2 regions of the Streptomyces sp. NPDC043685 genome follow, and region 2 is predicted to be linked to the other one. Evidence: riboswitches for the same ligand, from Rfam matches in the RefSeq annotation. Region 2 holds a riboswitch; the other holds the start of a gene.

Region 1 (7,501 bases), on a different contig from region 2:
AGCCCGAAGGCCACGTTCGCGCCCACGTCCCGCTGCGGGAACAGCTGGTGGTCCTGGAACATCAGCCCGACACCGCGCCGGTGCGCCGGCACGCCCGCCTGGTCACGCCCGTCGAGCACCACCCGCCCCGCGTCGAGGGGCTGGAGCCCGGCCACCGCCCGCAGCAGGGTCGACTTGCCGCTGCCGCTGGGCCCGAGCACGCACACGACCTCGTGCTCCGCGACCTCCAGGTCGACGGCGTCCAGCACGGCACGCCCGCCGAAACGGACCGTCGCGCCCTCCAGGGCCAGCAGCATCAGAACTCCCCCGTCCGGTCCGTGCGCAGCCGCTCCAGCACCAGCAGGGCCACGGCGCACACCACCATCAGAATCGTCGAAAGGGCCATCGCCTGGCCGTAGTTGAGGTCCCCGGGCCGCCCCAGCAGCCGCGCCACGGCCACCGGCAGCGTCGGCCGGTCGGGCCGTGCGATGAACACCGTCGCGCCGAACTCCCCGAGGGACACGGCGAAGGCGAACCCGGCCGCGATCAGCAGCGCCCGCCGCACCATCGGCAGGTCCACCTCCCGCCACACCCGCCAGGGCGAGGCCCCCAGCACCGAGGCGGCCTCCCTCAGCCGCGTGTCCACGGCGCGCAGCACGGGCAGCATGGTGCGGACGACGAACGGCACCCCCACCAGCGCCTGGGCGAGCGGCACGAGGATCCACGAGGACCGCAGATCCAGCGGCGGCTCGTCGAGGGAGATCAGGAACCCGAAGCCGACGGTCACCGCGGACACCCCGAGCGGCAGCATCAGCAGCGCGTCGAAGCCGCGCACGAACCGCCCGGCGTCCCGGCGGGTGAGCGCCACCGCGGCGAGCCCGCCGATCACCACCGCGATGAGCGTGGCGGCGACCGCGTACGACAGGGAGTTGCCGATCGCCTCGATGGGCGGCACCAGGAACACTCCCCCGTCCTCACGGGTCAGCGCCCGGTAGTAGCCGAGGTCCGGCGCGCCCAGGGACCGCTGCACCAGCACGGCGAGCGGCAGCACGAGCAGCACGGCGACGGTGGCGAGCACCCCGCCCAGCAGTGCCCACTGCCCCGCGCCGCGTGGCCCGCGCGCGGTCACGGACGCGTCCACCAGCCGCAGCGCGGTCTCCCGCCGGCGCACGGTCCAGGCGTGCACCGCGAGGATCGCCCCCACCGCCACGAACTGGATCATGGTGAGTACGGCCGCGGTGGACAGGTCGAAGATCTCGGACGTCTGCCGGTAGATCTCCACCTCCAGGGTGGAGAACGTGGGCCCGCCGAGGATCTGCACGACACCGAACGAGGTGAACGTGAACAGGAAGACCATGAGCGCGGCGGCGGCCACGGCCGGGGCGAGGGCGGGCAGGGTGACCTGCCGCCAGGCCTTCAGCGGGGACGCCCCCAGCATCCGGGCGGCCTCCTCCTGCCGCGGGTCGAGCTGCGCCCAGAGTCCGCCGACGGTACGGACGACCACCGCGTAGTTGAAGAAGACGTGCGCGAGCAGGATCGCCCACACGGTGGTGTCCAGGCGCAGGCCCCACAGCTCGTCGAGCAGCCCGCCTCGCCCGACCAGCGCCAGGAACGCCGTGCCGACGACGACCGTCGGCAGCACGAACGGAACGGTCACAACCGCCCGCAGGACCTGCTTGCCGGGAAAGTCGAGGCGTGCGAAGACATAGGCGCCGGGCAGCGCCACGATCAGCGTGAGCGCGGTGGAGACGAGTGCCTGCCAGGTGGTGAACCACAGCACGTGCCGCACGTCGGACTGTGCCAGCACCTCCCCGATCCGCCCGAGGTGCCAGGTCCCGCCGGCCTTCAGACCGCGGGCGACGATCGCGGCGACGGGATAGGCGAAGAAGACGGCGAAGAACGCGACGGGCACGGCCAGGAGACCGAGCCGCGCCGCGCTCCCGCGCCTGGTGCGGACTACTTCAGTACGAGTGACGTCCACGACTTGACCCACTGGTCACGGTGGTCGGCGATCTTCGCCGGATCCATGGTCTCGGGGTCCTTCGCCTGCGGCCCGTACGTCACGAACTCCGGCGGCACCTGGGCGCCCTCGCGCACCGGGTACACGAACATGTTCATGGGCATGTCCTCCTGGAACCGCTTGCTGAGCAGGAAGTCCAGGAACGCCTTGCCGCCCTTGGCGTTCTTCGCGTTGGCGAGCAACCCGGCGTACTCGACCTGCCGGAAGCAGGTGCCCTCGGCGACGCCGGTCGGGGCGGTGCTCGGCTTCGGGTCGGCGAAGACGACCTCGGCGGGCGGCGAGGAGGCGTACGACACGACGAGCGGCCGGTCGCCCTTGGCCTTCTTGCCGCCGGCCGAGCCGGAGAACTCCTCGTTGTAGGCCTGCTCCCAGCCGTCGACGACCTTCACGCCGTTGGCCTTGAGCTTCTTCCAGTACCCCTCCCAGCCCTGGTCGCCGTACTTCGCGGCGGTGCCGAGCAGGAAGCCGAGGCCGGGTGAGGAGGCGGAGGCGTTCTCGGTCACCAGCAGGTTCCTGTACTGCGGCTTGACGAGATCGTCGAAGCTCCGCGGCGGCTGCAGCTTGTGATCGGCGAAGTACTTCTTGTCGTAGTTGACGCAGATGTCGCCGGTGTCGACGGGCGTGACCCGGTGCTTGCCCTGGTCGACCCGGTACGCGGCCTTGACCTGCTCCGACCCCTTCGCCTCGTACGACTGGAACAGCCCGTTGTCGAGAGCTCGCGAGAGCAGGGTGTTGTCGACGCCGAAGAAGACGTCGCCCTGCGGGTTGTCCTTGGTCAGGATGGCCTTGTTGACGGCCTGCCCGGCGTCGCCGTCCTTCAGCACCCGGACCTTGTAGCCGGACTGCTTCTCGAAGGCGGCGATGACGTCCTTGGACGCGGCCCACGAGTCGTGGCTGACGAGCGTGACGGTCTTGGAGTCGCCGGACCCCTGACCGCCGTCGGACGACCCGCACGCGGCGAGCGTGCCGGCCATGCCCAGCCCGACGACCGCCGCCGTCAGCCGCTTTGCGTTGATGCTCACTGGATTCCTCCTGGAGTGACCAGGAGAAGACGCGGCCCTGCCCGGGACTTACGGGGTCCCGGGCAGGGCGCAACAGCTCGAGTGGTGACCGATCTCCCTACCCAGAATGACCTGGGCCAGGTTCGGAGGGTCTGCGGCCGTGTGCCGCACTCTCAGCGCTGTGGCGCTCCCCTGTCGGAATGTGCAGATGTCGAATATGCAGGTGTGCTTACGACGGTCAGACTACCGTTCGGTGGCCGCGAGCTGACCACACGCCCCGTCGATCTCCTGACCACGGGTGTCCCGGATCGTCACCGGCACACCATGGGCGGCGATGGCCTCCACGAAGGCCTTCTCGTCCTCGGGCCGGGAGGCGGTCCACTTGGACCCGGGGGTCGGGTTCAGCGGGATCAGGTTGACGTGCACCGGCCTGCCCTTGAGCATCCTGCCGAGACGGTCACCGCGCCAGGCCTGGTCGTTGATGTCCCTGATCAGCGCGTACTCGATCGACAGCCGGCGGCCCGACTTGGCGCTGTACTCGAAGCCGGCGTCCAGCACCTCGCGGACCTTCCAGCGGGTGTTGACCGGGACGAGGGTGTCGCGCAGCTCGTCGTCGGGGGCGTGCAGCGAGATGGCGAGGCGGCACTTGAAGCCCTCGTCGGAGAACCGGTGGATGGCCGGGACGAGCCCGACCGTCGAGACGGTGATGCCGCGCTGGGAGAGACCCACCCCGTCGGGCTCGGGGTCGGTGAGCCGCCGGATGGCACCGGCGACCCGGTTGTAGTTGGCGAGCGGCTCGCCCATGCCCATGAAGACGATGTTGCTGAGCCGCGCAGGACCCCCGGGCACCTCTCCGTCCCTGAGGGCGCGCATGCCGTCCACGATCTGGTGCACGATCTCGGCGGTGGACAGATTCCGGTCCAGCCCAGCCTGCCCGGTGGCACAGAACGGGCAGTTCATCCCGCACCCGGCCTGCGAGCTGATGCACATGGTCACCCGGTCCGGGTAGCGCATCAGCACGGACTCGACGAGCGTCCCGTCGAACAGCCGCCACAGCGTCTTGCGGGTGGTGCCCTCGTCGGTCGACAGATGCCGCACGACGGTCATCAGCTCGGGCAGCAGCGCCTCCCGCAGCCGCTCCCGGGACCCGGCGGGGATGTCGGTCCACTGCTCCGGATCATGCGCGTACCGCGCGAAGTAGTGCTGCGAGAGCTGCTTGGCACGAAACGGCTTCTCCCCGACCGCGACGACGGCCTCCTTGCGCTCGGCGGGAGTGAGATCGGCGAGATGCCGCGGCGGCTTCTTGGCTCCGCGGGGGGCTACGAAAGTGAGTTCTCCGGGCTTCGGCATAACCCTCCCAGTGTCGCAGATCAACTCGGGGAGCCCAGGCCGGAGTGGGGTGGGGGTGGTCACCCGTGGGTGCCGGCTGGGAGCGTTGGTCGACCTCGGACGGCCCAGGGACGGCCCCAGGTGGCTCGGCGAGGTACAGCACCTTGTCGCCCTCGGCCTCGTTCGGACCCCTCGACCGCGAGCAGACGCCCGATGCTCTTGCTGAACCTCTCGGACGGCCGGGTGCAGCGGAGACTCGTACCCACCGGGGATCTCCCGATACTCGTTGTATGTGGGTTCCACCATCAGGGCCCGCCCTGCGGCCTAAAAAAGCGCACCCGCTGCCAAGCGGGGATGCGCCATCTTCGCTTCCTGTGCGTCCACTGCCATGCAGCCGAGAGCACCGGGCTCCGATTCGGCTGACCAGCACACCGGCAGCACACAACCGACCCTGCTAGCCGCAACCAGGGGCACTGAGCGGTACCGTCTCCCCCTCCCCCGATCACCGTGCAGCGACGCACACACGACCCTCCCGACGGAACCGGGTGTTCCGGCCCACCACCCCGGGCACGCGCCGGCAATGACAGCCTTCAGCGTGGCATCGGTACACCTGGCGGAGCGTTGGCAAGGCCCCCCGTGGTTCAAGTGGGCCTTCCTGGGGGTGTGGGCCCTCTGCGGGATGTTCGTGCTGTTCAAGCTGCGGCAGAACGGCTGGAAGTTCCCCCGGCGGCGCTGAGCCGTGCCGCCGCCGGGAGACACGGCGCCGTGCTATCCGCCCGGGTGCTCCAGTCGGTCCTTGAGGAGCTGCTCGTTGCGCGGGAGCTCCTTGCGGACCTGCGAGCGTACGACGAGGGGGACCAGGACCTTGCCCATGCCGTGGCCCTCCAGGTCGATGTCGATCGTGACGTGCGAGCGGCGGCCCTCGTCGTAGGGCTCGACCTCGCCGTGCACCTGGGCCCGGACGGGTCCGTCGACGCCGCGCATGCCCCAGCTGCGGGGCGGGTCGTACTCGGTGACCTCCATGGTCATCGGCATCACACGGCTGCCGACGTGCCGGGTCACTCGGACCTTGGTGCCCACCCCGACCGGCCCTTCGTCGAGGCGCTCCGCCGACACGGCGCTCAGCTGCCACTCCGGCATGCGCGGGGCGTCCATGACGTACTGGTAGACCTCCTCGGGGCGGCGGTCGACGTCGATGCTCTCTCGGATGATGGCCATGATGGCCTCCTTTGGGAGGTACATCTGCATCGTCCCACTTGGTCCCCCGGGCGTCTCCCCGGACGGCAGCGAGCCCCTGCCCGGCGGGGCAGGGGCTCGTCGAGCAGGCAGACGGCTCAGCCGGATCCCACGAACAGCACGAGCAGCAGCCACACCACCGGAGCCGTGGGCAGCAGCGAGTCGAGCCGGTCCATGATGCCGCCGTGGCCCGGCAGCAGCGTGCCCATGTCCTTGATGCCGAGGTCCCGCTTGATCATGGACTCGCCGAGGTCGCCGAGCGTGGCGGTGACCGCGACCGCGAGGCCCAGCACCAGGCCCTGCCACCAGACCCCGTCGTCGATGAGGAACTGCATGCACAGAGCCCCCGCGACCATGGCGAAGGACACCGCGCCCATCAGGCCCTCCCGGGTCTTGCCGGGGCTGATGCGCGGGGCGAGCTTGTGCCGGCCGAACCGCCAGCCGACGGCGTACGCCCCGGTGTCGCTGACGACCGTGAGCAGCAGGAAGGTGAGCACCCGCTGCGGCCCGTCGTCCGCGGTCAGCATCATCGCGACGAAGGTCGCCAGGAACGGCACGTAGAACGCCGCGAAGACGCCCGCGGTGACGTCCCGCAGGTAGCCCTCGGGCGGTTCCGTCATGCGCCAGACCAGGACGGCCAGTGCCGTGAGCGCCATCGCCACCCAGGCGCCCTCGGCGCCACGGACGTACCCGGCGACGACCATCGCGGCACCGCCGAGCGCGAGCGGCACCAGAGGAGCCCGAATGCCCTTGCGCTCCTCCAGCCGCTTGGTCAGCTCCCACAGGCCCACCACCACGGCCACAGCGACGACGCCGACGAACACGGCCTTGACGACGAACAGCGACGCGACGATCACCGCGCCGAGCCCGACACCGACCCCTATCGCGGCACTCAGGTCGCGCCCCGCGCTCTTCTTCGGCGGCTTGGGCGCCGGCTGCGAGGCGTCGGGCATGGGCTCCGGATTCGTGTCGTTTCGGACCGGGGGGCCGCTCAGCCGAGCGGCCCCCCGGTCGTCATCCTGGTTTCCGCCGAAGTCGGTCACGTCGGGCACGATGGGCATGGGGCGAGTCTGAGGCGCTTCATACGCATCGTATGCGGGACCCGCCGGAGCGGCCCCCTGGACGTGCCCGTGGCCCGCGCCCTGGACGTGCCCCTGACCATGCCCGTGGTCAGGAGGCCCCCAGTAGCCGGCCTGTGGCGGCGCCCCCCAGGAAGAGTCGTTCATCAGACCTCGAGCAGCTCCGCTTCCTTGTGCTTCAGGAGCTCGTCCACCTGCGCGACGTACTTCGCGGTGGTGTCGTCGAGCTCCTTCTCCGCACGGCGGCCCTCGTCCTCGCCGACCTCGCCATCCTTGATCATCTTGTCGATGGCGTCCTTGGCCTTGCGGCGCACGGAGCGGATGGAGACCTTGGCGTCCTCACCCTTGCTCTTGGCCACCTTGATGTACTCCCGGCGGCGCTCCTCGGTCAGCTCGGGGAACACCACCCGGATGATGTTGCCGTCGTTGCTCGGGTTGACGCCCAGGTCGGAGTCGCGGATGGCCTGCTCGATGTTGCGCAGCGCGCTCTTGTCGAACGGGGTCACCACGGCCATGCGCGGCTCGGGCACCGAGAACGAGGCCAGCTGGTTGATCGGGGTCGGCGCGCCGTAGTAGTCGGCCACGATCTTGTTGAACATCGCCGGGTGCGCACGGCCGGTGCGGATCGCGGCGAAGTCCTCCTTGGCGACCACGACGGCCTTCTCCATCTTCTCCTCGGCCTCGAGGAGGGTCTCTTCGATCACCACTTGCTCCTGCGTGTCTTGAGTAGGCCCGGCTGCGGTTCCATGTGGGGCGGCGGCCGGCTGCGTCGCGTCTTCTTCCTGCACGGTTCCCGACCGGCGGGACATTGTCCATCCCCCGGCCCGGCTCCGTCCCGTCCATCCCCCGGACGGGGT
Region 2 (7,501 bases):
CGTACGAGGTGTCGTAGGAGGGCTGGCCGTAGTGGGACGAGCCGATGTACGGGTCGGAGTAGGCGGCGTACTGCTGCTGGCCGGTGGCGTCGTAGCCCTGCTGTCCGTAGCCGGAGGAGTCGTAGGCGTAGGACTGGTCGGCGTACGGGTCGTGGGCCTGCTGCCCGGCGTCCTGGTAACCGTGGCCGTAGACGCCGTAGGAGCCGGTGTCCTCGGGCACGGGCTGCGGCTCGTAGACGGCGGTGGTCTCCGCGGACGTCGGCTGGTGGAGGGGGCGGGCGGGGGTGAAGACGTCGTCCCGGTCGTAGTCGTCGTCCTGGGCGTGGGCGGCGGGGTCGGGGCGGTAGGCGCCGGCCTCGTCGTCGTAGCCGCCCTCGGCCTCCAGGCCTGAGACCTCCAGGGTCGGCTCCTGACGGCCGCGCTCACTGCGGCGGCGCTTGCTGCTGCCGCCGAGCGCGGGCGCGTTCATCGCCCAGCCGGACGCGAAGCCGCTGCGGAACGACAGGGTGACGTAGGTCTGCCCGACCGCGAAGGCGGCGGCGCCCAGTCCGATCACGACGACCGACGGGATCAGGACACCGACGACGACACCGAGGAACCCGGCGAAGGCCAGCAGCCGCCAGCGCAACCGCGCCTTGTACTGCAGCAGCACCTCGCCCAGCAGCCACAGCGCGACGATGCCGAACGCGATGTAGAGGACCGCCCAGCCCATGTACGCCCCTCTCCCAGTGGCCGTTACGCAGTGTGTCGTATACCGGTGCGAACGGTCTAGGCCTGCGATGAGTGGTGCAGGCCCAGGTTCTCGTAGATCTCCAGTGTCGCGGTGGAGTTGTTGAGCGTGATGAAGTGCAGGCCGGGCACGCCCTCGGCGAGCAGCCGCGCACAGAACTCCGTGGCGAATTCGATCCCAATGGAGCGTACAGCGGCCGGATCGTCTTGTGCTGTGAGGATCCGCTCTTTCAGGGCGGAAGGGAACGCGGCGTTGGTGAGGGACCCGATCCGCTCCAGCGTCTTCACGCTCGCGATCGGCATGACCTCGGGAATGATCGGGGTGTCGCAGCCGGCGGCGGAGACCCGGTCACGCAGGCGCAGGTAGTCCTCGGGCTGGAAGAACATCTGCGTGATGGCGTAGTCCGCGCCCGCCCGGCACTTGTCGACGAAGTGGCGGACGTCGGTGTCCCAGTCGGCGGAGCGCGGGTGCATCGCCGGGAAGGCGGCGACGCCGACGCAGAAGTCGCCGGACGCCTTGATCAGCTCGACGAGTTCGGCGGCGTAGGCGAGGCCCCGGGGGTGCGGCACCCACTCGCCCATCGGGTCGCCGGGCGGGTCGCCGCGCAGGGCGAGCATGTTGCGGATCCCGGCGTCGGCGTACTGGCCGATGATGTTGCGCAGGTCGGCCACCGAGTGGTCGACCGCGGTGAGGTGGGCGATCGGGGTGAGGGTGGTGTCGGAGGCGATCGCCTCGGTCGCCTTGACCGTGCCCGCGCGGGTGGAACCGCCCGCGCCGTACGTCACGGAGACGAAGTCGGGTGCCACCGCCTCGACCCGGCGCAGCGCGTTCCACAGGTTCCGCTCGCCCTTCGGGGTCTTGGGGGCGTAGAACTCGAAGGAGTACGTCGTTTTGCCGGCCGCGAGCATGTCGCGGACGGTGCGCGCGTGGTCCGATCTGATGGATGCGGTGCCGAGGGCCATACCGGCAGGTTAGCCAGGGGCGGTCGGTCCCCCAACCGAGGGCCGCGATTTGTCTGGATTGTCCACTTGTTGTCCATCCCTTGGACAGACGGTCGTCACTGCGCCGCCCGCAGCCGCGCGGCGAACTCCGCCGCCGCGGCCCCCGGGTCACCGGCCTCGGTGATCGCCCGTACGACGACGACACGCCGGGCGCCCGCCTCCAGCACCTGGTCGAGATTGCCGAGGTCGATGCCGCCGATGGCGAACCAGGGGCGGTCGGTACCCAGGGCGGCGGTGTTCCGGACGAGGTCCAGGCCCGGGGCGTGGCGGCCGGGCTTGGTGGGGGTGGGCCAGCACGGGCCGGTGCAGAAGTAGTCGACGCCCTGCTGGACGGCGGCCGCGGCGGCCTCCGGCTCGGCGTGGGTGGAGCGGCCGATCAGGACGTCGTCGCCGAGGAGGGCGCGGGCCGCGGGGACCGGGAGGTCGCCCTGGCCGAGGTGCAGGACGTCGGCGCCGGCGGCGTGGGCGACGTCCGCGCGGTCGTTGACCGCGAGCAGCTTGCCGTGCCGGGCGCTGGCATCGGCGAAGACGGCCAGGTGCTCCAGCTCCTCGCCCGCCTCCATGCCCTTGTCGCGCAACTGCACGATGTCGACCCCGCCGCTCAGCACGGCGTCGAGGAACTCCCCGAGGTCGCCCTGCCGCTTGCGCGCGTCGGTGCACAGGTAGAGCCGGGCGTCGGCGAGCTGGGCCCGTGCGGTGGCGGCGGCGGTGCCGGTCATGCGTGTCCCCCAGGGTGTCGGTGGCGTGGCGGACCCGATGGGTCCGTACGCCCGTCGGCGGCGTGCGGGTGCGCCCGCGCGGGTCCGGCGGCGCGGACACGGCCCGTGCCGTCCGGCGCGGGTCCGCGCGAACGCCTCGGGCACCTTACGCCTGCCCCGGGCCGCCACCGCCCCGGGCGCTCCCGGGCCGTGGCCCCACGGCCACGGCCCTCAGGTGGGGCGGTTGTTCAGGCCCGGCTCCGCAGGCGCGGCGCCGGGCGGTTGTCCCGTCGCGGCCGGGTCAGACCGCGAGCGCCTGGGCGCGGCGCTTCACCTCCGTGCCGCGATTCTCGCTGAGTGCCTGCGCGGGCGTGCCGGGCAGGCTGGGGTCCGGGGTGAAGAGCCACTCCAGCATCTCTTCGTCCGTGAAGCCGTCGTCCCGCAGGAGCGTCAAGGTCCCGGACAGGCCCTTGACGACCTTGTCCCCGTCGATGAAGGCGGCGGGGACGTGCAGCGCGCGGTTCTCACCCCGGCGTACGGCGATGAGCTGGCCGTCCTTGACCAGCTGCCGCACACGCGTCACCTCGACGCCGAGCTGTTCGGCGATGTCGGGGAGGGTGAGCCAGGCGGGGACGAGAGCATCGATCTTTGCGTCAATCTCGGTCACGGAAACAAGCCTGCCATTCGCCACCGACAGTCGGAAGTCGGCCCCGTCCACCTGGGCGGACGCGCCGGGCCCGGCAGCGCCGCCCGGCCCCCCTCGCGACGGCCCCGGGCCTTAAGCCGTCGCCGCCTTCAGGGGCCTGGCCGGATCCGCCAGCAGCCCCGGGTTCATCGGTGTGCCCGCCTCGATCAGGCGGCGGCCCTGGGCGAGGTCCCGGGGCCGGCCGACCGCCAGCAGCGCGACCAGCCGCTCACCGCGCAGCCAGCACACCGTCCAGGCCGGTCCGGAGGGGTCGCCCCGCCACAGGGTGGTGTCCGCGGCCGCGTGGTGCCCGGCGTACTGGACGAACCGCCCGAACTGCTCGGACCAGAAGTACGGCACCGGGTCGTAGACAGCCGGTGGCTCCCCCGAGGCCCGGCCCACGATGTTCACGGCGACCGTGCGCGGCCCCTGGAGGGCGTTGTCCCAGTGGTGGATCAGCAGGCGCTCGCCGTAGCGCCCGGAGGGGAAGGAGGCGCAGTCACCGACCGCGTACACGTCCGGCACGGACGTGCGCAGGTGCTCGTCGGCCACGATCTCGGCGTGGGCGCCGAGCTCCACGCCGGAGCCGGCCAGCCAGGCCGTCGCGGGGCGGGCGCCGATGCCGACGACGACCGCGCCCGCCGGCAGCCGCGAGCCGTCGTCGAGGAACACCGCGCCGGGCTCGACGCGCTCCACGCGCGCGTGCGTCCGCAGAACCGCGCCCGCGTCGGCGTACCAGCCGGTCATGGGGGCCGCGACCTCGGCGGGCAGCGCCCCGGTGAGCGGGCGTCCGGCGGCCTCCACGACGGTCACCGCGCAGCCCGCCTCGAGCGCGGCCGTGGCGAACTCCGCGCCGATCCAGCCCGCGCCGACCACCACGATGTCGTGCCGGCGGGCCAGCACCGGCCGCAGCCGCTCGGCGTCGTCCAGGGTGCGCAGCAGATGCACGCCCGGCACGCCCTCCGTGCCGGGCAGCCGGACCGGTTCGGCGCCGGTCGCCACGACCAGGACGTCGTAGGGCACCGGCCCGTCCTCGGTGTCCAGTTCGTGGTCGGCCGCGCGCAGGCCCAGCACCTCGCAGCCGAGCCGCAGTTCGATGCCGAGGGCCTCGAAGTCGACGTCGAAGGCGGAGCCCTCGGACTTGCCGAGTAGGACGGCCTTCGACAACGGGGGCCGGTCGTAGGGCTGGTGGGGCTCGGCGCCGATGAGGATCACGTCGCCGGTGAAGCCCTGCTCGCGCAGCGCGACGGCGGTCTGCACCCCGGCCATGCCCGCGCCCGCCACGACCACGCGCCGTGGCGCGGACGACCCTGGTTCCTGCGTCTGCTCGCTCACCTGATCACCATAGACACCTGACGGATGGTCAGTCAGTGCTCATGCGCCGTGACCTGCTCCACAACGCTCGTGCCCTTGCCCCGCCGGGACTCCCACTCCCAGGTCTCCTCCAGCCGCACCCGCCCGTCGGGCAGGTCCACGACCGTCGAGACGCAGTGCCCCGAGGAGGTGGTGCCGTCCCGGCCCAGCTGGACGTACCGGAAGTCCAGCCGGTCACCTTCCCGGGTACCCACGAGATGCCCTCGTACGACGTCGCCGCCCGTGTACTCGGCCCAGATCTCGCCCGCCCGCTCGTGGTACGTGAACCGGGTGCGGCTGCCCACCTGACCCGGTGCCTGGTCGGCGACCGGGGCCAGGACGAGACCGTCGAGGGATCGGGCCATGGGCGGAGGCTCCCTTACTGCGGGCTGCGGCATCGGGCTAGGGTGGCCAACGTAAAGCACTCGCGGGAGCCCGGACGCACCGGGCTGAGAGGGAGGCTGGCGGCCTCCGACCGTACGAACCTGATCCGGGTCATGCCGGCGAAGGGAGGGGCTGGACGCCCATGTCGCCTACGTCCACATCGTCAGACGTCCTGGTCATCGGGGGCGGGATCATCGGCCTGGTGACGGCCTGGCGGGCCGCGCAACGCGGTCTCGCCACCGCCGTCGTGGACCCCGAGCCGGGCGGCGGAGCCGCACAGGTGGCGGCCGGCATGCTGGCCGCCGTCACGGAACTGCACTACGGCGAGCAGACCCTGCTCGGCCTGAACCTCGCCTCCGCCCGGCGCTACCCGGATTTCGCCGCCGAGCTCACCGAGCTGACCGGCCGGGACCTCGGCTACCGCCGCTGCGGCACGCTCGCCGTGGCCCTGGACGCCGACGACCGGGCCCACCTGCGTGAACTGCACGTCCTGCAACAGCAGTCGGGCCTGGAGTCGCAGTGGCTGTCGGGGCGCGAGTGCCGGCGTCTGGAGCCGATGCTCGCGCCGGGTGTGCGCGGCGGGCTGCGGGTCGACGGCGATCACCAGATCGATCCGCGGCGGCTGGCCGGGGCCCTGGTGGCGGCCTGCGAGCGCACGGGCGTGGTCTTCCACCGGACGTGGGCGGAGCGGCTGACCGTCGTACGGGAGCGGGCCACGGGTGTCGTCCTGGCCGACGGGACCGAGGCGGCCGCCGGGCAGGTGGTGCTCGCCGGGGGCAGCCTGAGCGGGCGGCTCGCCGGCGTCCCGCAGGACGTGCTGCCGCCGGTGCGCCCGGTGAAGGGACAGGTCCTGCGGCTGACCATGCCGCACCGGCACGGGCCGTTCCTGAGCCGGACCGTGCGCGCGGTGGTGCGCGGCAGCCACGTCTACCTGGTGCCGCGCACGAGCGGCGAACTCGTCATCGGGGCCACCAGCGAGGAAATGGGCTGGGACACCACCGTGACCGCGGGCGGCGTGTACGAGCTGCTGCGGGACGCGCACGAACTGGTGCCGGGCATCACCGAGCTGCCGCTCACCGAGACCCGGGCCGGGCTGCGTCCCGCTTCCCCCGACAACGCGCCCCTGCTCGGCCCGACCGGCCTGGAGGGCCTGCTGCTGGCCACCGGGCACTACCGCAACGGCGTCCTGCTCACGCCCGTGACCGGCGACGCCCTGGCGCACGTCCTGGCGACGGGTGAACTCCCCGAGGAGGCCCGGCCCTTCACGCCGAAGCGCTTCAGTCCCGCCACCGCACTCACGGAGCAGCCCGCATGAACATCTCCGTCAACGGCGAGCCCCGGGACGTCCGGCCCGGCACGGCTCTCGACACCGTCGTGAGGTCGCTCACCGCCTCGCCCTCGGGCGTGGCCGCCGCCCTCAACGAGATGGTCGTCCCGCGCGCGCAGTGGCCCTCCACGCCCCTGGCCGAGGGAGACCGCGTGGAAGTCCTCACCGCCGTCCAAGGAGGCTGACCATGGCCGACGATCCGTTCGTCCTCGCAGGCACGTCCTTCACCTCCCGCCTGATCATGGGCACGGGCGGGGCGCCCAGCCTCGATGTGCTGGAGCGGTCGCTGGTGGCGTCCGGGACGGAGCTGACCACGGTCGCGATGCGCCGGGTGAACGCCTCGGTGCACGGCTCGGTGCTGTCCGTGCTGGACCGGCTCGGCATCCGGGTGCTGCCCAACACGGCGGGCTGCTTCACGGCCGGGGAGGCCGTCCTCACGGCCCGCCTGGCGCGCGAGGCCCTCGGCACCGACCTGATCAAGCTGGAGGTCATCGCCGACGAGCGCACCCTGCTGCCGGATCCGATCGAGCTGCTGGACGCGGCCGAGACCCTGGTCGACGACGGGTTCACGGTGCTGCCGTACACCAACGACGACCCGGTGCTCGCGCGGAAGCTGGAGGACGTGGGCTGCGCGGCGATCATGCCGCTCGGCTCCCCTATCGGCTCCGGGCTCGGGATCCGCAACCCGCACAACTTCCAGCTGATCGTGGAGCACGCGCGCGTGCCGGTGATCCTGGACGCGGGCGCGGGGACCGCCTCGGACGCGGCGCTGGCGATGGAGCTGGGGTGCGCGGGCGTGATGCTGGCCTCGGCGGTGACGCGGGCACAGGAACCCGTGCTGATGGCCGACGCCATGCGGCACGCGGTGGAGGCGGGGCGGCTGGCGTACCGGGCCGGGCGGATCCCCCGGCGGCATTTCGCCGAGGCGTCGTCGCCCGTGGAGGGCATGGCCGCGTTGGACCCGGAGCGTCCCGCTTTCCAGTAGGGGCACACGTCACAGGTCGGCTGCAGTCCCGCCCGGAAAACGGGCGGGACGGGAGAGCCGTCGGTCCCGGCTCGTACACTCGCCTGCGTGGACACGACCCTTCAGGACCCTTTGGTCGGGCAGGTGCTCGACGGCCGGTATCGCATCGACGCGCGGATCGCGGTCGGCGGGATGGCCACGGTCTACCGGGCCGTGGACACCCGGCTCGACCGGATCCTCGCGCTCAAGGTGATGCACCCCTCGCTCGCGGTCGACGCCTCGTTCGTCGAGCGGTTCATCCGCGAGGCGAAGTCCGTGGCCCGGCTGGCCCACCCGAACGTGGTGCAGGTCTTCGACCA

The links. Region 2 has a riboswitch for thiamine pyrophosphate ahead of thiO (glycine oxidase ThiO). Riboswitches for the same ligand answer to the same signal wherever they lie in the genome.
Region 1: linked by a shared signal. The riboswitch ahead of AC0665_RS33590 (thiamine ABC transporter substrate-binding protein) and the one ahead of thiO (glycine oxidase ThiO) in region 2 are both predicted to bind thiamine pyrophosphate.

What each region holds. Positions count from the first base shown of each region.
Region 1 is NZ_JBWKCH010000012.1:198,339-205,839, reverse strand. Features, by position in the region: gene AC0665_RS33600 (ABC transporter ATP-binding protein) at 1-296, opposite strand, end outside; gene AC0665_RS33595 (ABC transporter permease) at 296-1,960, opposite strand; gene AC0665_RS33590 (thiamine ABC transporter substrate-binding protein) at 1,936-2,973, opposite strand; TPP riboswitch at 3,098-3,204, opposite strand; gene rlmN (dual-specificity RNA methyltransferase RlmN) at 3,244-4,350, opposite strand; gene AC0665_RS33580 (hypothetical protein) at 4,925-5,065, shown strand; gene AC0665_RS33575 (SRPBCC family protein) at 5,098-5,547, opposite strand; gene AC0665_RS33570 (phosphatidate cytidylyltransferase) at 5,664-6,791, opposite strand; gene frr (ribosome recycling factor) at 6,791-7,348, opposite strand.
Region 2 is NZ_JBWKCH010000008.1:410,793-418,293, forward strand. Features, by position in the region: gene AC0665_RS27285 (SCO2102 family sporulation regulator) at 1-712, opposite strand, end outside; gene metF (methylenetetrahydrofolate reductase [NAD(P)H]) at 769-1,692, opposite strand; gene thiE (thiamine phosphate synthase) at 1,788-2,450, opposite strand; gene AC0665_RS27300 (Rv2175c family DNA-binding protein) at 2,731-3,096, opposite strand; gene AC0665_RS27305 (NAD(P)/FAD-dependent oxidoreductase) at 3,208-4,449, opposite strand; gene AC0665_RS27310 (avidin-fold protein) at 4,482-4,832, opposite strand; TPP riboswitch at 4,885-4,996, shown strand; gene thiO (glycine oxidase ThiO) at 4,994-6,166, shown strand; gene thiS (sulfur carrier protein ThiS) at 6,163-6,363, shown strand; gene AC0665_RS27325 (thiazole synthase) at 6,366-7,163, shown strand; gene pknB (Stk1 family PASTA domain-containing Ser/Thr kinase) at 7,251-7,501, shown strand, end outside.